Regions from separate parts of the Staphylococcus sp. AS1337 genome, predicted to be linked through region 2. Evidence: riboswitches for the same ligand, from Rfam matches in the RefSeq annotation. Region 2 holds a riboswitch; the other holds the start of a gene.
What was found. Region 2 has a riboswitch for lysine ahead of ACSUE0_RS04700 (aspartate kinase). Riboswitches for the same ligand answer to the same signal wherever they lie in the genome.
Positions count from the first base shown of each region.

Region 1: linked by a shared signal. The riboswitch ahead of ACSUE0_RS03340 (amino acid permease) and the one ahead of ACSUE0_RS04700 (aspartate kinase) in region 2 are both predicted to bind lysine.

Region 1 covers NZ_JBOIHZ010000002.1:127,207-140,200, reverse strand. The annotation lists gene clpX (ATP-dependent Clp protease ATP-binding subunit ClpX) at 1-609, opposite strand, end outside; gene tig (trigger factor) at 795-2,105, opposite strand; gene ACSUE0_RS03365 (hypothetical protein) at 2,273-3,196, opposite strand; gene ACSUE0_RS03360 (NUDIX domain-containing protein) at 3,209-3,820, opposite strand; gene rplT (50S ribosomal protein L20) at 4,031-4,387, opposite strand; gene rpmI (50S ribosomal protein L35) at 4,450-4,650, opposite strand; gene infC (translation initiation factor IF-3) at 4,680-5,207, opposite strand; ribosomal protein L20 leader region at 5,231-5,359, opposite strand; gene ACSUE0_RS03340 (amino acid permease) at 5,420-6,910, opposite strand; lysine riboswitch at 7,126-7,300, opposite strand; gene thrS (threonine--tRNA ligase) at 7,361-9,298, opposite strand; gene dnaI (primosomal protein DnaI) at 9,649-10,572, opposite strand; gene ACSUE0_RS03325 (replication initiation and membrane attachment family protein) at 10,573-11,955, opposite strand; gene nrdR (transcriptional regulator NrdR) at 11,956-12,426, opposite strand; gene gap (type I glyceraldehyde-3-phosphate dehydrogenase) at 12,756-12,994, opposite strand, start outside.
Region 2 covers NZ_JBOIHZ010000002.1:395,401-408,394, reverse strand. The annotation lists gene ACSUE0_RS04715 (CvfB family protein) at 1-360, opposite strand, end outside; gene ACSUE0_RS04710 (ABC-F family ATP-binding cassette domain-containing protein) at 504-2,108, shown strand; gene ACSUE0_RS04705 (aldo/keto reductase) at 2,295-3,125, shown strand; lysine riboswitch at 3,317-3,495, shown strand; gene ACSUE0_RS04700 (aspartate kinase) at 3,585-4,787, shown strand; gene ACSUE0_RS04695 (aspartate-semialdehyde dehydrogenase) at 4,838-5,827, shown strand; gene dapA (4-hydroxy-tetrahydrodipicolinate synthase) at 5,829-6,716, shown strand; gene dapB (4-hydroxy-tetrahydrodipicolinate reductase) at 6,713-7,435, shown strand; gene dapD (2,3,4,5-tetrahydropyridine-2,6-dicarboxylate N-acetyltransferase) at 7,458-8,177, shown strand; gene ACSUE0_RS04675 (M20 metallopeptidase family protein) at 8,441-9,598, shown strand; gene ACSUE0_RS04670 (alanine racemase) at 9,595-10,668, shown strand; gene lysA (diaminopimelate decarboxylase) at 10,672-11,937, shown strand; gene cspA (cold shock protein CspA) at 12,184-12,384, opposite strand; gene msaA (regulatory protein MsaA) at 12,567-12,875, opposite strand.

The DNA of each region.
Region 1 (12,994 bases), 270 kb from region 2:
TTCACCAGAAACATCACGGGTAATTGATGTATTTTCTGATTTTCTTGCAATTTTATCAATTTCATCGACGTAAATAATACCTTTTTCAGCTTTATCTACATCAAAATCTGCTGCTTGTATTAAACGGAGTAAAATGTTTTCAACATCATCACCGACATAACCAGCTTCAGTTAAACTAGTAGCATCTGCAATCGCAAATGGAACATTTAATGTTTTAGCTAATGTTTGTGCTAAAAGTGTTTTACCACTACCAGTTGGACCAATTAATGCTACGTTACTTTTTTGTAGTTCAACTTCATCCTCATTTGGACCTAACTGTTGAACACGCTTATAGTGATTATAAACTGCAACAGCTAATGATTTCTTAGCTTTTTCTTGTCCAATTACATAATCATTTAATTTGTCCATAATTTCTTTAGGTGTTGGCAATTCAGTTAAACCTTCAGGTTCTACTTGAGCTAATTCTTCTTCAACAATTTCTGAGCATAGCTCAATACATTCATTACAAATATACACGCCACTTCCTGCAACCAATTTTTTTACTTGGTCTTGATCTTTGCCACAGAAAGAGCATTTTAAATTTTCTTCATCTTCATTGAATTTGAACATTCTATTTACACCCCTATTCCCTAAAGACTATACTAGATAGTATTTTAATATGCAACTTGCACCTTTCACAAGTTATTTGCACAAAATAGTGTAGCAGATACATCTTTGAATGCATCTGCTACTAGTTTACTATATTAAACGACTAACATATAATTCACAAAATAATTTGCTTACTCTATATTTAGTTACGCTTCTGAGTCATCTTTAGATGGTTCTACTAATTTAGCTTCATCAACTAATAAGTCAATCACTTTTTGGATACGTACATCGTTTTTAACAATGTCAGTATTACCAAGTGTTTGTTTAATATCTTCAACAGAGATATTAAATTGTCCACTCATTTTTTCTAATTCTTTGTCGATGTCATCATCAGATACTTCAACTTCTTCAGCATCTGCGATAGCAGTCAATGTTAAGTTTGTTTTAACACGTTCTTCTGCATCATCTTTCATTTGCTCTCTTAATTGTGACTCATCTTGGCCAGAAATTTGGAAATAAGTTTCTAGATTAAGACCTTGTTGTTGCATACGTTGACCAAATTCTTGAACCATACGGTCTAACTCAGTGTTAATCATTGCTTCTGGAACATCAATTGTAGCATTATTTGCTGCTTTGTTAATTGCTTCTTCTTTTTGATTGTTTTCAGCGTCAGTTTCTTTTTGTTCAGTTAGACGTTTGCGTAAGTTTTCTTTGAATTCGTCAACAGTGTTTGCTTCTGCGTCTAATTCGTTAGCAATTTCGTCTGTTAATTCTGGAACATCTTTGAATTTAATTTCATTTACTTTAGTTTTGAAAGTAGCTTCTTTTCCAGCTAATTCCTCAGCGTGGTATTCTTCTGGGAAAGTAACGTTAACGTCTTTCTCTTCACCAGTTTTAACGCCTACTAATTGCTCTTCAAATCCAGGAATAAATGAACCTGATCCAATTTCAAGATCATAGCCTTCAGCTTGTCCACCTTCAAATTGTTCGCCGTCAACATAGCCGTCGAAATCGATATTAACAGTGTCGCCATTTTCAATAGCGCCTTCTTCTTTAACTACCATTTCAGCTAAATGTCCTAATTGATGATCGATTGATTCTTGTAATTCTTCATCAGTTAGTTCAACGTTTTGTTTTTCAATTTCTAAACCTTTGTAATCACCTAATTGTACTTCTGGTTCTACAACGACATTTGCTTCAAATGTCATTTCGCTACCTTTTTCAATAGATGTTACATTAATTTCTGGTTGATCAACTGGTTTTATGCCAGTTTCATCTATAGCTTCACCATAAGCTTCTGGTAATAAGATATCAACTGCATCTTGATATAATGCTTCTACACCAAAGCGTTGTTCAAAGATTGGACGAGGTACTTTCCCTTTACGGAAGCCCGGTACGTTTATTTGTTTAACCACTTTTTTGAAAGCTTGATCAATTGCTTTGTCTACTTTTTCTGCTGGAACTGTAACGGTTAAAACACCTTCGTTACCTTCCTTTTTTTCCCAAGTTGCTGTCATGTATAAAAACCTCCATGATTATCCTATTTTATTTTTTCAACTTCATTATTATAGCACACGTCTATGCTCTACACAAACACTCTGTTTATAACATGTGATTTAAAATGTAAACTTGAAAATTTTTATTATAGCTACTTTCTTCCATTACCCGAAAATCAAATGATTAATTATTCTACACTATCAATGTTAGTTATGAATTTCACAACCTCATTTGACATATCTAAACTTTCTAAACCTAGCATAGATTTAAAATAATTTACGTATGCTTCAATCCATACTGGTTCTAATGCTATGCGTTCTAATTCTAATGGATAAAATAAAATCGCATGATTATTCATTAAGCGAAATGCCTCTTCAATCATTTGTGGCGCACTATCTTCAATTTGGTCAATTACTTTCGGTATTAAATTTGTTTTAAACACTGTATGTTCTAAACCAGATAATTTGGCTGGAACAACTTCTATATTAAATCCAAATTTTTGAATTTGAATGGTCTGATTGTAACCACCAAAACGTAAATATTCAAGCATTATACTTACCACATTAGGTGGTAAAGTCATTTCATTGATAATATTGACAATCGTTTCTTGATATCTAAATTGACTATGGTCAATTAACGTTAATATAGTATTGATTTGTTCTCTAAGAGAGATAACGTCAAAATTTTGCAACATATGTGTAGCATGTTCGTTATGTTTATCGATTTGGCTTAATGCATATTCTTTAATTGGAAACAATTCCATACGTGTTCTGTGATCATGGACTTCATCAATAATTTGATTAATAACTTCCACTACTTCAAAATACTGCCCTAGACCATTCAAACTTTTAATATAATACATCATCAAATCATCATACTTAGTTGTTCCTTGTTTTAATAAAATAATAGCTTCTTCACGTAGTTCAAGAAAATGCCCCATCTTATATAACATTGAACATTTTAACAAAGACAGTTGTTCATCTAGTTCAAATTGTTCTTCAAAGTCTTCAAATAAGTCATAAGTATGCTCAAAATTGTTATCATTAAATGATTGCTTAATTTCTCTCACTAATTTATCTTTTGAACGTGGAAAAGGAATGATATCAGACATCTTCAGACACCCCTATTTTATAGCTTGTAATATTAAAGCGCTCCATGTTTCAAACTCATCATAATCTTCAATTTTACTTTGGTCTACCCATTTTATACGCAGTGTGTCGGTTTCCATAGCTTCTACGTCATTACTGTTTACATGAATTTTGAACACTACACCTAGATGGACTTCACCGACTTCATTCGTATCATCATTGATAAAACCTATGTAAGCTAAATTCTGAGACTTACTTTCTGATAAGCCTACTTCTTCTTCTAATTCTCTTTGCGCATTAACTCTCAATACTTCATTAATTGACTCGGCACCTTTAACATCATTCATATGACCACCTACACCAATAGATGATTGGCCGTGCAAACGAGATTCCCCTCCACCAGATAAACGTTCATATACTAATAACTCATCGTTTTCATTTTCCAATATACAATAAGAAATTAACTGCTTGTATGCCGGGTCTTCTTCCATATCTCCACGACGTTTAACTTCAAATTTAGAAAGTGTGTCAAAAATTTCTTGCCCTTTAACAGTATTTTTATCTAAGAAACCATTGAATTTATTTTTTTCATCATTAAATAAAATATTTCTCGGAACTACTGTAATCATTTCATCGAATTTAGACATTAGTTTCTCCTCCATTTATGACTTCTAAGCTATTTTATCAAATGATGGTTATTTATCAAAATGATAATTCGTATCTTAAAATGCAACCAGATAAATTTATTGGCGCTTATATCACATATTTAAAACTGTTTATTAACTAAAAATAAGGAGTGCGACAGAAATCTATTTTTTATAATAGTATTTCTGTCGCACTCCCTCTATAATTAGATACTATTTTAAAGCATCTTTAGCTTTAGTTACTAACTCAGCGAAAGCTTTTTCGTCTGAAATAGCAATTTCTGAAAGCATTTTACGGTTAATGTCGATTTCAGCTTTTTTCAAACCGTTCATAAGTCTTGAATAACTCATGTCGTGTTGACGAGCTGCTGCGTTGATACGTGTAATCCATAATTTACGGAAATCACGCTTTCTTTGGCGACGGTCACGGAATGCATATTGACCTGATTTCATAACTTGTTGTTTTGCAACTTTATATAATGTACGTTTTGAACCGAAGTAACCTTTAGCTAATTTAATCGTCTTTTTACGACGCGCTCTTGTTACTGTTCCACCTTTAACTCGTGGCATAATAAATTCCTCCTCTAAATATGTTCAATCTTTCAAATTGATACGTTATGACATTTTAGTCATTATTTTTTATAAGCTAATAATTGTTTTACGCGTTTCATATCTGATTTAGATACTAATGAAGCTTTACGTAATTTACGTTTTTGTTTAGTTGTTTTGTTAGCAAACATATGAGATGTGAAAGCTCTAGAACGTTTTAATTTACCTGAACCAGTTCTTTTAACACGTTTAGCTGCTCCACGGTGTGTTTTCATTTTAGGCATGATTCATTTCCTCCTGTAATATCTTATTATTATTTTTCATTGATTGGACTTAATGTAATAAACATTTGGCGTCCATCCATTTTGGGTCTTTGTTCAACTGTAGCGATATCTTTACATTCATCTGCAAATTTTTCTAAAACACGTTGACCAATTTCTTTATGCGTAATCGCACGACCTCTGAAACGAATTGAAACTTTACATTTGTCGCCTTTTTCTAAGAATTTACGTCCATTCTTCAACTTAGTTTGGAAATCATGTTCCTCAATAGTTGGGCTTAAACGTATTTCTTTAAGGTTAATTGTTTTTTGTTTTTTCTTCATTTCTTTTTCTTTTTTCTGTTGTTCAAATTTATATTTACCATAATCCATAATTCTAGCAACAGGTGGTTTAGCATTCGGAGCCATGATAACTACGTCTAAACCTACTCTATCTGCCATTTCTAGAGCTTCTGTCTTAGTTTTTACACCAATTTGTTCTCCGTCTTGACCGATTAAGCGTAATTCTTTTGCACGAATCTTTTCGTTAACTTGAGTCTGATCTTTTGCTATGGTTGACACCTCCAAGATTTTTACGAAATTATCCCAAGCAAAAAGAGCGAGTATATAATATACCCGCTCTTCTCTACGCATGACTACATCATGCATATATAAGACCTGCCAACAGCTTTTGCGTCGCAACAGGTGAGAAGCGGGAGCTTCTACTTGGTTCGTTTCGTATTCAACGTTACCTATCATAACAACAATAATGACATTAGTCAACTGTTTTTTTACTATTTATTAATTTCATCCATATCAACATCTTGACGTAAATCCACTTGTTCTAGCGGAACGATTTTCGTTCTGTATCTCAATTTATGATAAATGAAAAATGCTAAAAATACAGGTATGCCCATATAAGTTATAACGAATCTATTTAGATTGAAATCACCCGTTTTTATAAAGTCTACGTCTTGCCCTATTATAACAAGTACGCAGAGTACACCTGCAAATATTGGACCAAACGGGAATAACTTAGCTTTGTATTTTAATTTTGATTTATCATAATTTTGTTTATCAAACGCTTTTCTAAATCTATAATGGCTAACTGCAATACCAACCCATGCAATAAATCCAGTCATACCACTAGCAGCAACAATATATTCATAAGCGTCACCGCTTAAATGTTGTAATACAAATATGCCTATTACAATAAGTGCTGTGACAAATAATGATACATAAGGCACACCATATTTGTTTGTTTTACCAAATACAGGATATGCTAATTTATCTTTACTCATTGAATACAACATACGCGTTGATGCGTACATACCTGAGTTACCCGCAGACAGAACTGAAGTCAATATTACAGCATTCATAAATGATGCCGCAAATGCCAATCCTGCATTTTGGAATACAAGTGTAAATGGAGATGTTGAAATATCATCGCCTCCACCCATTAATGCTGCACTGTCATAAGGAATTAACATACCAATAACAAAAATTGCCATAATATAGAAAATCAATATTCTCCAAAATACTTGTTTAATTGCTTTTGGTACAGCACGTTCTGGATTTTCTGATTCACCTGCAGTTATACCAATCAATTCAGTTCCTTGGAAGGAGAATCCAGCAACTAAGAATACACCTAAGATAGTTAATAAGCTACCACCCAGTCCATCACCAAGTATTGGTCCGCCACCCTTAGTAAAGGTATCAAAACCAACAAATTCTCCACCCATAATACCTAAGATTGTTAGTAAACCAATTCCTATAAATATGATAACCGTAACTACTTTAATTAATGCAAACCAGTATTCACTTTCACCATATACGCGAACAGATAATGCATTAAGACCAAAAATAATTAATAAGAATAGACAACTCCAAGCCCAAGCTGGCATCCCAGTTAAAGGTGTCCAATATTGTATAACTTGCGCTGCAATTGTAACATCTGCCGCAACCGTGATAACCCAGTTGAACCAATAATTCCAACCTAATGCAAATCCTAATGAAGGATCAACAAAACGTGTGGCATAAGTACTAAATGATCCCGATACTGGTAAATATGTCGCCATCTCTCCTAATGACGTCATAAGGAAGAAGACCATCGCCCCAATAATTGCATAAGCTAACAATGCACCTAAGGCTCCGGCATCGTGAATCGCTCCACCCGAAGTCATAAATAGTCCTGTTCCAATACATCCACCAATCGCAATCATGGAAATATGACGATCTTTTAATCCTCTTTGAACTCCATTGCTTTGATTTTCTTGTTTTGCCATAGAAGCGTCCTTTCTTTAAACTTAGAGGCTAACTTACTATTATGATTAAAGAATACAATTTTTAATATGAAAAACCTAAACGCAGCGCTAAATATTTGCTCAACTACATTTACTACAATTTTCACTCTATCCCGTAAAAGTATTATTTTAATCACTCAACCAAAACAAAATGGTTGCATACCTATTAGATATGCAACCATTTTAATAATAGCATTTATATAGGTAGCACATCACATATGTGACAGTCCAGTCTCTTTCGATAACTGTCCCAACTGATAATGTGTAAATGGTCAATACCAGTTTCGGCATTTTTACCTTTCATGAATTCAACATACGCCCCATACAGCTTCTGAATACTTACTCTTTAAAAATGCAACCTCTAACTCAAATTTAATTTTATATTTAACTCACTAACCTGTAATATACATGATTTCTACATTACTTTCAAGACTATCTTTGCTTTTTCAATCTAATCTCATCGACCAAGTTCCAAATAAACTCGTCTTTCTCTATAGTTTCTTGATCTTGTGAGCCATATTTTCTCACATTAACTTCACTATTTTCTACCTCTTTATCACCTACGACAAGTTGGTATGGGATTTTTTGCATTTGTGCTTCTCTAATTTTATAACCCATTTTTTCATTTCTGTCATCAATTTCAACTCGAACACCTTGTGACTTAAGCTCATCTTGAATAAGTCTCGCATAATCATAATGTAAATCTACATTTACAGGAATGATTTCTACTTGTTTAGGTGCTAACCAAGTTGGGAAAGCTCCTTTTGTTTCTTCAGTTAAAAACGCAACAAAACGTTCCATAGTTGAAACAACACCACGATGAATAACAACTGGTCTATGTTGTTCTCCATCATTACCAATATAAGTTAAATCAAATTTTTGTGGTAATAAGAAATCAAGTTGCGCTGTAGACAATGTTTCTTCTTTACCCATTGCAGTTTGCACTTGTACATCTAGTTTTGGACCATAGAATGCCGCTTCACCAATGGCCTCTTCATAATCTAAGCCTAATTCATCAACCGCTTCCTTCAACATGCTCTCTGCTCTATTCCACATCTCATCGTCATCAAAGTATTTCTCTTTGTCTTCTGGGTCTCTATAACTTAGTCTGAAGCTATAGTTTTCAAAGTTAAAGTCTTTATATACATCAATAATTAGATTAACAACACGTTTAAATTCTTCTTTAATTTGATCTGGACGAACGAAGATATGTGCATCATTTAAAGTCATACCACGTACACGTTGTAAACCTGACACAGCTCCACTTGCCTCATAACGATGCATTGTGCCTAATTCAGCAATTCTAATTGGCAATTCACGATATGAATGTGGTTTATTAGCGTAGATCATCATATGGTGTGGACAATTCATTGGTCTAAGCACCATTTCTTCATGCTCATCAAGTTTCATTGTAGGGAACATATCCTCTTGATAATGATCCCAGTGACCAGATGTTTTATATAAATCAACATTAGCCATAACTGGTGTGTAAACATGATCGTAACCCATGCTTACTTCTTTGTCTACGATGTAACGTTCAATTTCTCGACGGATTGTTGCACCATTTGGTAACCAAAGTGGTAAACCAGCGCCTACTAATGGATTGTTTGAGAATAGCTCTAATTCCTTACCAATTTTACGATGATCACGTTCTTTTCTTTCTTCGAGCATTTGTAAGTGTGCTTTCAAGTCCTTTTTATCGAAAAATGCTGTACCATAAATACGTTGCAACATTTTGTTGTTACTATCACCACGCCAATAAGCTCCAGCTGTCGATAATAGTTTAAATTCTTTGATTTTTGAGGTTGAAGGTACATGCACGCCACGACATAAATCTGTAAATTCACCTTGAGTGTATAATGTGACATTCTCATCTTCAGGGATGGCATTTATAAGTTCTAATTTATAAGGGTCTTCTGAGAAAAATGCTTTAGCTTCATTACGAGAAACAACCTTACGTTCAATTTGATAATTCTCATTAACAATCTGCTTCATTGTCTTTTCAATTTTCTCAAAATCATCCGAAGAAAGACTCTCTTCCATATCAAAGTCATAATAAAAACCACCTTCAATTACGGGACCAACACCAAAGTTCACATTTCCATATAAACGTTTTAACGCTTGCGCCATAAGATGGGCCGTTGAATGTCGTAACACTTCCAAAGCTTCATCTGTACCAGGCGTAACGATTTCTATATCGCCATCTTCTTCAATTGGTCTAGTTAAATCAATTAATTGACCATTCAACTTTCCAGCTACGGCTTTTTTTCTTAATCCTGGACTTATTGATTGTGCTATATCTTCTGTTGTTGTGCCTTTATCAAACACTTTCGTATTACCATCTGGAAATTTTATATTAATTTGGTCCATTTAACATTCCTCCTATTTATTCAAGCACTTAAATCAAAGCGAAATACAATTTATCAATAATTGCAGAGAAAATAAAAAGACCCCATCCCTAAAAAAGGGACGAGGTCTTCGTGGTACCACCCTAAATTAAAGCTTTTCTGCATTTTACAAAATAGCTTCTCTCTACGTAAGATAACGGTCTTGAGCCGGATGTTCATTACAACATCACTGACGAAGGAGTAATCAATAAATATACTTACCATATCTCAACATCTAATGGCTCTCTGTGAAGTAGTGAAATATCAATCGTATCTTCGTTTAATTTCGTTTGATTTAGATTTAATTTAATTATACAACATTTATTTTAGATTTCAATCGTTCCTATAATTTTTTCCTTCTAAATAATAAGGTGTCGCCAAAGTTTTGATACGTTCCATGATTCGAGCCGCTTTAGTCTTTTCAGTACCATCCCGTGTTACAGAAAGATGATACTCTAATTCTTCAAAGCTTAGGTTAGAACTAAAAAATGTTGGTAATTCCTGTACCATTCTGTAATGTAATAGCGGTCCTATTACTTCATCTCTAGCCCATGGTGTAATTTCTTCAGCACCGATATCATCTAACATTAAAATATTCGCTTCTCGTACTCTGGATAATTTTGTTTCAAAACTTCCATCCTTAAAACCGCCTTTAAGTGAACGAATAAATTCAGGTAAATAGACAATAGTAGAAGGAATTTTTTCGGTTTTTAACTGATTTGCAATTGCACCTAAAATAAATGACTTCCCTGTCCCAAATGGGCCGTGCAAGTATAATCCTTTAACTTGAGGATTGTGCTTCGTGATTTTATCGCAAATTTTGTTTGCTGCCATTGCAACATCTAATCTATCTCTTCTATCCATGTAAATATCTTCAAGTTTAGCGTCTAAAGTATCACGTTGCATATGGTGCGAAGTAATTAGATGAGAGTTAAACCTTTCTTCATCATACTTTATCTTACACGGGCATGGTAAATAACGAATTTTGATATGGTTACTTTCAATATATAGTTCTGGAACATGACCTTTTACAAAGTTGGGACAATCCTTATAAGCATGTCCATCATAGTGTTTCACTTGGTCTTTGTATTCTTGTAAAATATTTAAGTCTTCATCTATCATGGCATTTGTCAATTCTGATTGATGCTCATTTAAAAAGCGTTTAACATCAGAATCATTAATCACATCTTTTTTTATTTTTTCTATGCGTTTTGATAAATCATCTGACTCCCCCATGATATTATTAAAAGATTTCATTTATTCGTCCTCCTTCCATCTATTTTTTAATTGATTTAAAAATTGCTCTCTGTCATTTTTTAACTTCTCATCTTCTTCGTCGTTATGCTGTTGGTTATCTTTTTCTGGTTTCTCATCTCGCTCTTCTAACCATTTCGGTGTCATTTCCCTAGAAGCTAATTGTTTTTGTTTATATCTATTTTTGGTAGGATAAGATTCTTTTTTAGGTTGGTTAACTTTCATTGCATATTCATATGCCTGTTCAGCCGTTTTAATACCTTTTTTCTTCCAATTTGATGCTATTTCAAAAATATAAGTTTTAGGTAATTTCATATCTTCCTTCAACATAACAAATTGCAATAGAATATTAATAACACCAAAAGATAAGTTTTCACGTTCAATCAATTCTTCAATCATGAATTTTTGCTGTGTAGTAGGTTCTGATTCTGACCACGATGCTAACATATCAATCGGGCTTGTTTGCTCCAATTGTACCAACCAATTATCAGATTGACTTGACGTTTCTTCAGAAGTAGTTACTTGTGAAGAAAGGACATTATCTTTTTCTGATTTAACTTGTAAATTGGGTAACTGTTGTTCATGTTCCATTAAATAATAAGTACGTGCGTGTTTTCTTAATTCTTCAAAAGATAATTCTTGAGCACTGGTTATCGATTTTAAAATAATACGCTTCATCGATTCAGGCGTCAAACCATATAATGTTGCAATTTGTGTTATTAACGCTTTAGCATCATTCGTAACTATTTTTGAACTAATAAAATGATTTTGTAACAAATCATATAATGTTTCAAAGTCAAAGTGAACGCGTGTAAGGTCTAAACCTTCATACGACTTATCATCTTGGATGTATGCTGTATCTTGCGCTAATGCTTTATTAGGAATTTTAAAAACATCAGTAAATGTGCGTGTTATATCTTGATAACTACTTAAGTCTAAAGAAGTTTTAGTTTCAAAGTGACGTTTTAATTGTTGGTAACGTTGTTTACTCACCTCACTATATAGATAAACTGATAGCATAGGATCACTGAAAAACTGTTTCGCAGTAGGTGGTTGATTAAGAACATAAACAAATGAGGAATGCTGCTCGTTATGATTTACATAAGATTTTACCAATCCAATACCTTCTAACAAATCCATTTCTTTTCTGAATTCTAATAGATTAATTTTCAACTCACTCATAATAATATAGTGCGTCAACACAGCATCTACTTCGTGGTCAACAAATTGGTTTAAATAATGATATAGTCCTGTCGCATTAGCGCCTATCATCGGTGTGAACAATCTGTTCAAGATTTCTAAATGATTATTATTTAAATAAAATTCACGCACGATAGTAAAATTATCATGTGGTCTCAATCCATAATCATATGATTGTAACCCCATTTACGAATCACTCCGTTTATTATTTACTAATATACCTTGCATTGATTGTAATAATTGATCTACATCTTTGAATTCTTTATAAACAGAAGCAAATCGTACATAGGACACTTGATCTACATGCATAAGTAAATTCATCACATGCTCTCCTATTTCTCTAGAAGAAATTTCTGCGTGTCCCTCATCTCGCAACTTCCATTCTACGTTATTAGTAATATCTTCTAATTGTTGGTAACGAACTGGTCTCTTTTCACAAGAACGTACTAAACCATTTAATATTTTTTCACGCGAAAATTGCTCCCGTGTTCCATCTTTTTTCACCACGATAAGTGGTCTTTTCTCTATATGTTCAAAGGTTGTGAATCTTGTTTCACAATTTTCACATTCTCTTCTACGACGAATCGCATTAACTTCATCTGCATGTCTAGAGTCTACAACACGAGAATGAGTCGAATTACATTTCGGGCATTTCATCGAATTATCACCCTCTCATTTATGATTATCTTCTATTATACTATAAATATGCATGTCACAAAAGAATCGCTATTACACAATTTAGCATATATGAATTAATGCTAAATTATTTTAAACTAACTCTTACACATTTTTTCTGATGACAACTCTTACTATAAAAGGATACTCTCATTACACCAAATATTTGAATATATCTAGCTTCTTATTCATCGATGTGTTAATAACATTAATAAAACTCCTTCTAAATTAGTATGCTTAAATGCAAACTAACTTAGAAGGAGTTTATAAATTAATACAATCATATTGTTATTACAGGTATGATTTTAGTTTTAATATGTTACTGCTGCAACATCACTTTTCAATAATTGACCAATTTGAACGGCAACATCCACAACTCTATTTGAATAGCCCCATTCGTTATCGTACCATGCAATTACTTTTACTTTATTATCACCCATAACCATTGTACTCTGTGTATCAATGATAGCTGAATGTGAATTAGTATTGAAATCCATTGATACTAATGGTGCATCTTCAGTTGAAATAACACCTTGTAAATCATTGTCTT
Region 2 (12,994 bases):
TTGTATTGGCCATACTTCTTTTACTTTTGGTAAATCTACCCAAGGAATTAATACCTCTCTCGGTAAACCGACATCTACATGCGCACCATCGCGGTCTGTTTTGATTACTTTAACAAAAGCATACTTATCTGTTGTGATATCAGGCATATTTTGTGTGGCAAATAATGCTCCTGATCTGTTTGGATAGATGAAGAAACTATATTCTTCCCCTATTTGTAATTCATCTTCTTCGTTAATTTCAGATTGGTTTAGTTTTACGTCTTCGCCATTTGGTCCTTTTAATTGGTATGTTGAGCCTTCTATACCAACAACTTCAAGAAATTCTATTGAACCTACTATATCTTTTTCATCTTGGGCCATACTTTTCTCCTTCGTACATAAATTTATTCTTTCTTATTATAACATGCTATAAGGAAACAAGCATCAGTATAGCGAGAATGGTCGAAAGTACAAGCTAAGTGTGTTATAATTTGTCCGGTAGATTAACGAAAAGGAGTAAATGCATGTTACAAGTTACTGATGTAAGTTTACGATTTGGCGATCGTAAACTATTCGAAGATGTAAATATTAAATTTACAGATGGCAATTGCTATGGTTTGATTGGGGCAAATGGAGCTGGTAAGTCAACATTCTTGAAGATTTTATCCGGTGAATTAGACGCTCAAACTGGCCATGTTTCAATGGGTAAAAATGAACGTTTAGCAGTATTGAAACAAGATCACTTCGCCTTTGAAGATGAACGTGTTTTAGACGTTGTTATTAAAGGTCATGAACGTTTATATGAAGTAATGAAAGAAAAAGATGAAATTTATATGAAACCAGATTTCAATGATGAAGACGGTATCAGAGCTGCTGAACTTGAAGGTGAATTCGCAGAAATGGATGGTTGGAATGCAGAAGCAGATGCTGGTTCCCTACTTTCTGGTCTTGGTATTAAAGCTGACTTGCAAGACAAAACGATGTCAGAATTAGAAAACAATCAAAAAGTTAAAGTGTTATTAGCACAAAGTCTCTTTGGTCAGCCAGATGTACTATTACTAGATGAGCCGACTAACGGACTAGATATTCCAGCTATAAGTTGGTTAGAAGATTTCCTTATCAATTTTGACAACACTGTTATTGTCGTATCACATGATAGACACTTTTTAAATAATGTGTGTACTCATATTGCTGATTTAGATTATGGTAAGATTAAAGTTTATGTAGGTAACTATGATTTTTGGTATCAGTCAAGTGAATTAGCTATGAAAATGGCCCAAGATCAAAACAAGAAAAAAGAAGAAAAAATTAAAGAGTTACAAGAATTTGTTGCGCGTTTCTCTGCAAACGCATCTAAATCTAAACAAGCTACAAGCCGTAAAAAGCAATTAGAGAAAATTGAACTCGATGATATTCAACCTTCTTCGCGCCGTTATCCATTTGTAAAATTCACGCCAGAACGTGAAATTGGTAACGACTTATTATTTGTCGAAAACCTATCAAAATCAATTGATGGTGTTAAAGTTCTTGATAACATTTCATTTACAATGGATCCAAATGATAAAGCTGTATTAATTGGAGATAGTGAATTTGCTAAATCAACATTACTGAAAATACTAGCTGGAGAAATGGAACCTGATGAAGGTACTGTAAGATGGGGTGTTACTACATCTCGCAGCTACTTCCCTAAAGATAACTCAGAATTCTTTGAAGGTGTTGACATGAATCTTGTCGATTGGTTACGCCAATACGCACCTGAGGATGAACAAACTGAAACGTTCTTACGTGGTTTCTTAGGTCGTATGTTATTTAGTGGTGAAGAAGTTAAGAAAAAAGCAAGTGTATTATCAGGGGGAGAAAAAGTGCGTTGTATGCTAAGTAAAATGATGTTATCAAGCGCAAACGTATTATTACTTGATGAGCCTACGAACCACTTAGACTTAGAAAGTATCACTGCTGTAAATGATGGCTTGAAGAACTTTAAAGGTTCTCTTATTTTTACTTCATATGACTTTGAATTTATCAATACAATCGCAAATCGTGTAATCGACTTAAATCCAGCTGGAGCTGTATCTAAAGAGATATCATACCAAGCTTATTTAGAAGAAACTGGCGTATTAACGAAATAATTAATGATTGTTTAATAATAATTAAAAATATGAAAATATATTTGTCTGCCAGTTTATAATCTGGCAGACTTTTTTATTACTCCCCATTTGATGATTGTAAAATAAATGTTGTAAGGGCCAATTACTTTGAAATGCTTTTCAAGAATTATATAATCATTATAAGTTTAAGCTAGGAGGAATTTGAAAATGCAAAATATAGATATGATTGACGGCAAGATAATACCCCAAATAGGATTTGGTACATATAAGTTAAATGGTGTATCAGGGATGCATGCGATTGTTAGCGCGTTAAATCAAGGTTATCGTTTATTAGATACTGCATATAATTATGAGAATGAAGGTACCGTTGGTAAAGCGATTGAACAGAGTCATGTCTCAAGAGACCAAATTATTGTAACTTCTAAACTTCCTGGGCGTTATCAAGACTACAATTCGGCAATGATTGCTATTCAAGAATCGATTTATCGTCTGAATGTGGAATATATAGATTTATACTTAATACATTGGCCAAATCCAAGACATGGTAAATTTGTTGAGGCTTGGCAAGCGTTGATTGATGCTCGTAATGCTGGGTTAATTAAATCTATCGGTGTATGTAATTTCTTGCCTGAACACATTGAAACGTTAGAACAAGAAACAGGAGTCCTGCCTTCGGTTAACCAAATAGAATTACATCCTTATTTTAACCAACAAGATATGCTTAGATATCATAATGAAAAAGGAATTATCACACAAGCATGGAGCCCTCTTGGTCGTGCTTCAGAAGTTATAAATGATAAGGATATTGAAGTGATAGCAGAAAAATATGATAAAACCATTCCTCAAATTATTTTGAGATGGCATATTCAAAATGGTGTAGTACCTATTCCAAAAGCAACTTCTATTGCTAGACAAATTCAAAATAAAGATGTTTTTGATTTTACTTTAGAGCATGATGATATAGAAAAAATAAATGCATTAACACAAAAAGACGGCAGATTAAAAGGACAAGATCCAGCAGTATATGAAGAATTTTAATCCACTATAATTCCCATTATTATAATTTAAAATTGGGAATATGAATTGATTTACAACACTTTTTACACATAAGTTGCAAAAAGGATTTATAAAGTATTGGATTTTTCAGTAAATTAAAAAAACTGCGTAAAAGCGGTTTACAGTATATGCATGCCTATGTATAATGTGTATCATAAACAAAAAATTAAATATGGTTTTGATGAGGCGCATCAATCATTAGTAATTATTAGAAGAACCTGCCTGCTAGCAGCTAATTTTGAAAGGGTGAGATGCCGAAACAGTTATAATAGCAGCTTATAACACGTTGGACTTTATGGTTAAGAGCTAAGAGTCTGTCATTATTTTAAAATAATGGAGTGCATCACTTGTATATATATTATAGAACAGGTTCGCATTCCGAACTTGTTCTTTTTTTATAATACTGTGATTCTCCCCTATTCGTTGAGGAGGATATAGAAATTGGAAAGAAGTGTTTTGAAATTTGGAGGTTCTTCAGTAAGTGATTTTACTAAAATAAAAAATATTGCCGAAATGCTTAGATTAAGAGTTGAACAAGGTGAACAATTAATTGTGGTTGTAAGTGCTATGGGTAAAACAACAGATGAACTAATGGCAAATGTTTCGACTTTAACTAGTAGTCCTAAAGATCAGGAACTTGCCCTCTTACTTACCACAGGAGAGCAACAAACAGTTTCTTATTTATCGATGGTTTTAAATGATATTGGTATTAACGCCAAAGCCATGACTGGCTATCAAGCAGGAATTAAAACTGTTGGACATCATTTGAAGAGTCGTATAGCAGAAATTGATCCTGAGACATTCGAGCAATCATTTACCGAAAATGATATTTTAGTCATAGCAGGTTTTCAAGGTATTAATGATAACTTTGAAGTAACTACATTAGGTCGTGGTGGATCAGATACTACAGCAGTCGCATTAGCAGCAAGCAATAACACAGCATGCGAAATATATACAGATGTTGATGGCGTTTATGCAACAGATCCAAGACTTTACAAGGACGCTAAACGTTTGGACTATGTCTCTTATGAAGAAATGATGGAGATGAGTGCTTTAGGCGCAGGTGTACTTGAAACAAGAAGTGTAGAATTGGCAAACAATTACAGTATTCCACTTTACTTAGGAAGAACTTTATCAAATGTGAAAGGAACATGGATTATGCCCCAAACTGAAATATTAGAAAGAAAAGCCGTTACAGGCGTTGCGTTAGATACGCATATGATGCACGTTACTATTAGTTATCCTCTACCCGATAACAAATTATTAACTGCGTTATTCAACCATTTAGAAGATGGTTCCGTTAATGTTGATATGATATCACAAATCGTTAATTTGGAAGGATTACAAATGTCGTTCACGATTAAAGATACAGATGTCATACAAATTTCTACGATTTTAGAGTCTTTAAAAGAATCATTTAGTGCGTTAGACTTTAAGATAAATGAAGATTACGTTAAACTCTCTCTAATTGGTTCTGGCATGAGAGACATGTCGGGCGTAGCTTCAAAAGCATTCAAAACATTGATTGAAAATGATATTTCATTTTATCAAACAACAACTTCAGAAATTAGTATTTCATGTGTTATTGATGCTATGAATGGTGAACGAGCTGTTCAAACCCTTTATCAAGCCTTTGATATCTGAATTTTCAAAATTATATTACTATTAAAAAATAACATTGGAGTGTATTGTATATGACAAGATTAGCAATTGCAGGTGCAACTGGTTTAGTAGGAAGAAAAATGTTAGAAACTATTGATAGAAAAGAGATTCCATTTGATGAATTGGTGCTGTTTTCATCAGCACGTTCAGCTGGACAACAAGTAGAATTCCAAGGTCAAACGTATACAGTTAGAGAGTTAACTGAAGATGCGGCTAAAGAATCATTTGATTATGTATTGATGAGCGCAGGTGGTAGTACAAGTGAGCACTTCTCACCTATCTTTGAAGAAGCAGGTGCTATTGTTATTGATAACTCCAGCCAATGGAGAATGACTGAAGGTATCGATTTAATCGTACCAGAAGTCAATGAACCTAAATTAGATAGAAAGATTATTGCGAATCCTAACTGCTCTACGATTCAATCAGTTGTGCCACTTAAACCATTACAAGAAACTTATGGTTTGAAACGCGTAGCATACACAACTTATCAAGCAGTATCTGGATCTGGTGTTAAAGGTAAGGCAGATTTAGCAGAAGGTGCAAATGGCAAATCGCCTGAAGCTTACCCACATCCAATTTATAATAATGTGTTACCACATATAGATAGTTTCCTAGAAGACGGGTATACAAAAGAAGAACAAAAAATGATTGATGAAACACGTAAAATCTTAAATACAGATGATTTAAAAGTTACAGCGACATGTGTTCGTGTACCAGTACAAGATAGTCACAGCGTGCACATGAGTGTAACATTAGAAAAAGAAGCGACAGTTGAAGCAATACAAGCATTATTTGAAAATGATGATCGCGTTGTACTTGTTGATAATCCACAGAAGAATGAATACCCATTAGCGATACATTCTACTAATAAAGATGAAATTTTTGTAGGACGTATTCGACGTGATGATAGTTTAGATAATACATTCCACGTTTGGTGTACTTCTGATAACTTATTGAAAGGTGCAGCATTAAATGCAGTACAAATTCTTGAACAAGTGATGAGCTTGAAAGGAGTTAAATAACATGGGACATATTTTTGAAGGTGTTGGTGTAGCTTTAGCAACGCCATTCACACACAATGAAGTAGACTATGAAGCCATTAGAAGACATGTTGATTATTTAATAGAGAACGATACGAAATCTATCGTAGTCAATGGTACTACTGCAGAAAACCCTACACTTAATGATGATGAGAAAGATCAAATATTAGAAAGTGTCATTAATCATGTAGATGGTCGAGTACCGGTAATTGCAGGGACAGGTACTAACAATACACAAAAATCTATTCAAGCCTCAGTACGTGCTAGAGAATTAGGCGCAGATGCAATCATGTTGATTACGCCCTACTATAATAAAACAAACCAACGTGGTTTAATTGCACATTTTACGACAATTGCTGATGCAGTTAAATTACCAGTCGTTTTATATAATGTTCCCTCCCGTACGAATATGACAATTGAAGCAGAAACTGTCGAAACTTTAAGTCAAAATGATTATATCGTCGCACTAAAAGATGCAACAAATGATTTTGATTATTTAGACGATTTAAAAAAACGTCTTAACCTAGATGACTTCGCATTATATAGTGGGAATGACGATAATGTGGTTGAATATTTTAATAAAGATGGTCACGGTGTGATTTCAGTTGTTGCAAATGTGATTCCGAAATCATTCCAAGCGCTATACGACGCTAAACAAAATGGAGAAAATATTGAAACGCAATTTCAACCAATTCAAACATTGCTTGATGCCCTATCAGTAGATGTAAACCCTATTCCAGTAAAAGTATTAACAGCATTGGAAGGATTTGGAAATTATGAAGTTCGTTTACCATTAGTTCCACTTGAAGACAGTGAACGAGAAACATTAGAACAAGCTTATGAAAATTTTAAAGCAGGTGAAAAAGCATGAAAGTAGTACTTATTGGCTATGGCGCAATGAATCAACGTGTTGCTAGACTAGCTGAAGAAAAGGGACATGAAATTGTAGGGATAATTGTAAGAAATGAAACTAAAGACTACCCTTACCCTACTTATCAACATATTGCGGATGTTACAGACGCAGACGTTGCTATTGATTTTTCAAACCCTGAATTATTATTACCTCTATTAGAAGAAGATTTCACTTTACCATTGGTAATTGCGACCACTGGTGAAAAAGATACAATTATCGATAAACTAAAAGAACTAAGTAATCGTATGCCTGTATTTTTCAGTGCAAACATGAGTTATGGCGTTCACGCACTAACTAAAATTTTAGAAGCTGCTGTGCCATTACTAGAAGACTTTGATATTGAGCTTACAGAAGCTCACCATAATAAAAAAGTTGACGCACCAAGTGGTACTCTAGTTAAACTTTACGATGTGATTGAATCATTACGTACACAATCTACACCAGTTTATGATAGACATGAAAACAATGAAAAGCGTACTCAAGATGAAATTGGAGTTCATTCAATTCGTGGAGGCACTATCGTAGGACAACATGATATACTTTTTGCTGGTACAGATGAAACGATTGAAATAACTCATCGTGCACAGTCTAAAGATATTTTTGCCAATGGTGCAATTGGCGCAGCAGAAAAATTAATCAATAAAGCAAATGACTATTATACATTTGACAACCTATAAACCCTAAGGAGCGTATTTAATTATGGTACAACATTTAACGGCAGAAGAAATTATTCAATTTATTAGTGATGCAAAAAAATCCACACCACTAAAAGTATATGCAAATGGGAAGTTTGAAAATATGAACTTCCCTGAAAGTTTTAAAGTCTTTGGTTCCGCTGATTCAAAAGTAATCTTTTGTGAAGCTGACGAATGGAAACAATTTTACGAAAGCAATCAATCAAGTATTGATCAATTAGAAGTTGAAATGGATCGTCGCAACTCTGCAATTCCGTTGAAAGACTTAACAAACACTAATGCACGAATTGAACCTGGCGCTTTTATTCGCGAACAAGCGATTATTGAAGATGGTGCAGTAATCATGATGGGTGCTACAATTAATATCGGAGCTGTAGTTGGTGAAGGTACTATGGTAGATATGAATGCAACGCTTGGTGGACGTGCTACTACTGGTAAAAATGTTCATGTTGGAGCTGGTGCAGTATTAGCAGGAGTAATAGAACCACCAAGCGCATCACCAGTAGTCATTGAAGATGATGTATTAATTGGTGCAAATGCAGTAATTCTTGAAGGTGTTCGTGTTGGTAAAGGTTCTATTGTTGCGGCAGGCGCAATTGTAACACAAGATGTACCTGAAGGTTCTGTAGTAGCTGGTACTCCTGCAAAAGTCATTAAACAAACAAGCGAAGTTGAAGATTCAAAACGCGAGATTGTTTCAGCGTTAAGAAAATTAAATGACTAATACTTAATTAAAATAAAAGATATTTATTGTAAATGAAAACATATTGATGAAATTTAAGTAAATGTTGAAATAGCAAAATGGGAGGTTTAGACGAGACTGCATAAAATTTATTATAATGTCTCAACTTGTTATATGTGATAGTGATTTCATATATAACAAGGTCGTCTTACCTCCTCATTTTTATAATATAGAATGATACATAATAGACTTGTAAGAACAAAATAGAGTCTAAATATAACTTTAACTAAAAGGATTTGATTTTGATGAATGAGTTAGAATTTGTTACAACACATAGACGTTACTTGCATCAACATCCAGAGTTGAGCTTACATGAATATGAAACAACTGAATATATTGCTAACTTTTTAGAAGAATTAGGAGTCGAATATCAAAGACCCCTTGATACAGGGGTTATTGCGTACTTACCTGGTAATGGCGAACACACAATTGCTTATCGAGCAGATATCGATGCGTTGCCAATCTTTGAAGAAAATGATATAGATTTTAAAAGTAAAACGGATAATGTGATGCATGCATGTGGGCATGATGGACATACAACGGCGTTAATGCTCTTTGTCAAACGTTGTAAAGTCATAGCTGATCGTGGTGAACTTCCTCAAAATATTGTCTTTATCTTTCAACCTGCTGAAGAAACAGGTGGTGGCGCCAATCGACTAATTAGAGCTGGTGCATTTAGTCATTACCCTATTGAAGCTGTGTTTGGTGTCCATGTGATGCCATTTGAAAATGAAGGTCGTGTTGTCATTAGAGATGAAGAAATTACTGCAAGTGCTACAGAATATAGATTTTATTTAAATGGTCTATCAAGTCATGTAGCAGATAAAGAGCAAGGATATTCTTGTGGAGAAGCATTGCAACATGTACTGGGTCAAGTTGGTCAAATTCAACAATATCATTTGAATGGTTTGAAACGAAATATAGTTCATATGGGGCATTTTGAAGCTGGAGAAGCTATTAATACGGTACCTAGTCATGGATATTTGGAAGGTACTATTCGCACTTATGATATTAATGATTTAGAAATAGTTAAGCAACAAATGGCTAAAATTGCAGAAAGTGTGAAATTATTATTCAATGTCGACTGTGAAGTGAAATTTGAAGAAGGTTATCCCCCTACTTATAATGATCCGAATTTGCGTAAACGTGTAGAAACTGGTTTGAGAAATGCGAAATTTGAAGTGATTGATAAACCTACACCATATTTATTTGGAGAAGATTTTAGTTTTTATAGTCAACTAGCTCCAAGTTATTTTGTTTTTGTAGGTGTACGTGACGAATCCAAAGGATTTGTTACAGGGTTACATACCTCTCATTTGAATTTTAATGAACATATGCTTATTAGAATTGCTGATTATTATGAACAAATATTAAATTCTTACAGTGAGGTGCGCGTAAAATGACAGCTATTTGGTCTGTGGATACAGCAAAATTTCGAAAAAACGCTGAAAATGTAAAACAAGACAACCAATTGATGGCAGTCGTTAAAAATAATGCATATCATTATGGATTAGAGTTTGCAGTCACACAATTTTTGGCAATAGGTATTAATACATTTAGCACGACTTCATTAAGAGAAGCTATACGGATTCGTAAACTAGCTCCAGATGCTACTATTTTTTTAATGAATGCTGTCTATGAATTTGATAAAGTACGTGCTTATGACATACAAATGACTTTACCTTCCCTATCATTTTATTATGAGAATTTTAATGAACTATATGATATACAAGTACATGTGGAATATGAGAATTTATTACATCGTTCAGGAATGAAGACGATAGATGAAATTAAAGAACTACTTTCACATCATGAGCAAAATCAAAATACAAATAAAATGAATATTGTGGGTTTGTGGACCCATTTTGGCTATGCAGATGAATTTGACGTGACTGATTATAAAATTGAACGTGAAGCTTGGTTAGATATTGTAGAGGCATTATTTGCTGAAAACTATCAATTTGATATGATTCATGCTCAAAATAGTGCAAGTTATTATAGAGAAGAAGGTATATTTCCTAATCATACACATGCACGTGTGGGTATTGCTTTGTACGGATCAAGACCATATAGTACGATAGACGAAACAGTCATTCAACAATCATTAACGGTTAAAGGCAATATCATTCAAGTAAGAGAAGTAAATCAAGGTGATTACTGTGGTTATAGTTTTGCGTTTGAAGCAACAAAAGATCAGACTAAACTAGCAGTAGTTGATATTGGTTATGGTGATGGCATTCTTAAATCAAGAGCGAAGCATGAAGCAATGATAAACGGCAAACGTTTCCCTATACGTGCGTTGATGATGAGTCATATGTTCGTAGAAGTCGATGATAGTGTGAATGCACGAGATGAAGTTATATTATATAATAATGATATACGTGTTGATGAATACACGTTTAAAGGTGTCGGTGCCAATTCCGAACAACTGAGTGCAATGAATCACGACTCACTAATAAAGGAGTATAGATAAATTATGGTAGTAGAATATAATGATAGTGGCGAACTTACAATGGGAGGTACAAGTCTTAAAACTATAGCGCAAAGTTTTGGGACGCCTACAATTGTCTATGATGAAGTACAAATTAGAAATCAAATGAGACGTTTTCATGAAGCCTTTAAAAAAAGTGGATTAAATTATAATGTTTCATATGCATCTAAAGCATTTACTTGTTTACAAATGGTTAAATTGGTTCAAGAAGAAAATCTTGAATTAGATGTTGTCTCTGAGGGTGAACTATACACGGCTTTAGAAGCTGGATTTGACCCACAACATATCCACTTTCACGGAAATAATAAGACGAAACATGAAATTCGATATGCTTTAGAAAGCAAAGTTGGCTATATCGTTATAGATTCATTGGAAGAAATTGATCTTATTGACCGTTACGCAAATGAAGAAGTGAATGTAGTTATTAGATTAAACCCAGGAGTTGAAGCGCATACGCATGAATTTATTCAAACTGGACAAGAAGATAGTAAATTCGGTTTATCTATCAAGCATGGATTAGCTATTCAAGGTGTACAGAAAGTTAAAACTTCAAAATATTTAAAACTTAAAGGTGTTCATTTTCATGTAGGTTCACAAATTGAAGGTACTGAAGCAATGATTGAGACTACAAAACTTGTAGTTCATTGGTTGAAAGAAAATGATATTGAAGTAGAGCTAATAAATCTTGGCGGTGGCTTCAGTATTAAATATGTTGAAGGAGATGTAAGTTTCCCTATTGAAGAAGGTATTGAGGAAATTACTACTGCGGTTAAATCGATTGCTGAAGAAGCTAGTTACCCTATTCCTGAAATCGGTATTGAACCTGGGCGTTCAATTGTAGGTGAAGCTGGTATCACTTTATACGAAGTTGGAACAATTAAAGAAATCCCTAATGTTAATAAATACGTTTCTATTGATGGAGGTATGAGTGATCATATTAGAACATCATTATACGATGCACAATATGAAGCCCTACTTGTTAATAGAAATGATCCTAAAGATGAAACAGTTACGATTGCAGGAAAATTATGTGAGTCTGGTGACATTATTATCAAGGATGCAAAATTACCTAGCACAGTAAAACGTGGCGATTATTTAGCAGTTTTATCTACAGGTGCTTATCATTATTCAATGGCTTCAAACTATAATCAAATGCAGAAGCCTTCAGTATTCTTCTTGAAAGACGGTAAAGCTAGAGAAGTTATTAAACGTCAATCATTACGTCAATTGATCATTAATGATACGAAATAAATTAAAAAAAGTGATTCCATCTCCTTTAAGGTTGATGGAACCACTTTTTTATTTAGTTGATACTGATGTAAAATAATATAACTTATGTATGCATTAAGCCACTGTAATTAAGCAATATGACAATTAATAGCAAAGGAGCACATGAGAGAATGCATGTGTATTAAGAGCCCCTAGCTCATCGCTAGGGGTGATATAAAAAAAGAACCTTTAACAAGGTTCTTTAAATAGTCAATATTGCAATCTATATTATAGTTTTACAACGTTTGCAGCTTGAGGACCGCGGTCGCCTTCAACTACTTCAAATTCAACTGATTGACCTTCTTCTAATGATTTGTAACCTTCTTGGTTAATTGCTGAGAAGTGTACGAATACGTCGTTTTCTCCTTCAACTTCGATAAAACCAAATCCTTTTTCAGCGTTAAACCATTTTACTGTACCTTGTTTCATAAATGTGAAACCTCCAAGACTAATATTCATTCAATATGCGTTATTCGCATATTACAAAAAATACAATGAAACAGGATGAATCTGTTAGTACAATATTCTTTGCAATATGGAATAAAACAATTGCTTGACTAATATTATAGGATATTTTCAGTTGAATTGCAAGGCAAACGTTAATTAATTGTTTATTCAATTATAGGCAAATTAAAATAAACTTCATTTTCATTTAAAACTATAAAACTATAGAATATTTGTAAATCTTCATCACAATCTTCACAAAATCCTAATTCACAATTGTTATAAAACGCATGAATATTGTGCTTTCCAACTAAATAGTTATCGAATGAATTTTTGCTTTTAAAAATTAATGATGTATAAAAATTTAACATTTCATCGTAAGTCTCGAAGTCATACTGTTCTACGATATGATCAGTCCAGTCACTAAATAACCACCAGCCTTCATAATCAGCTCGAATTTTTGCAACTGTCCACATTGTAAATCTTCACCCTTTCATATATAGCCCAAATTACTTTTTTGGTGTAACTAAATGTGCACCTCGTTATTTAGACCTATAGAACAAAGTGCTTATACCTATGTATGTATTTTGATCAC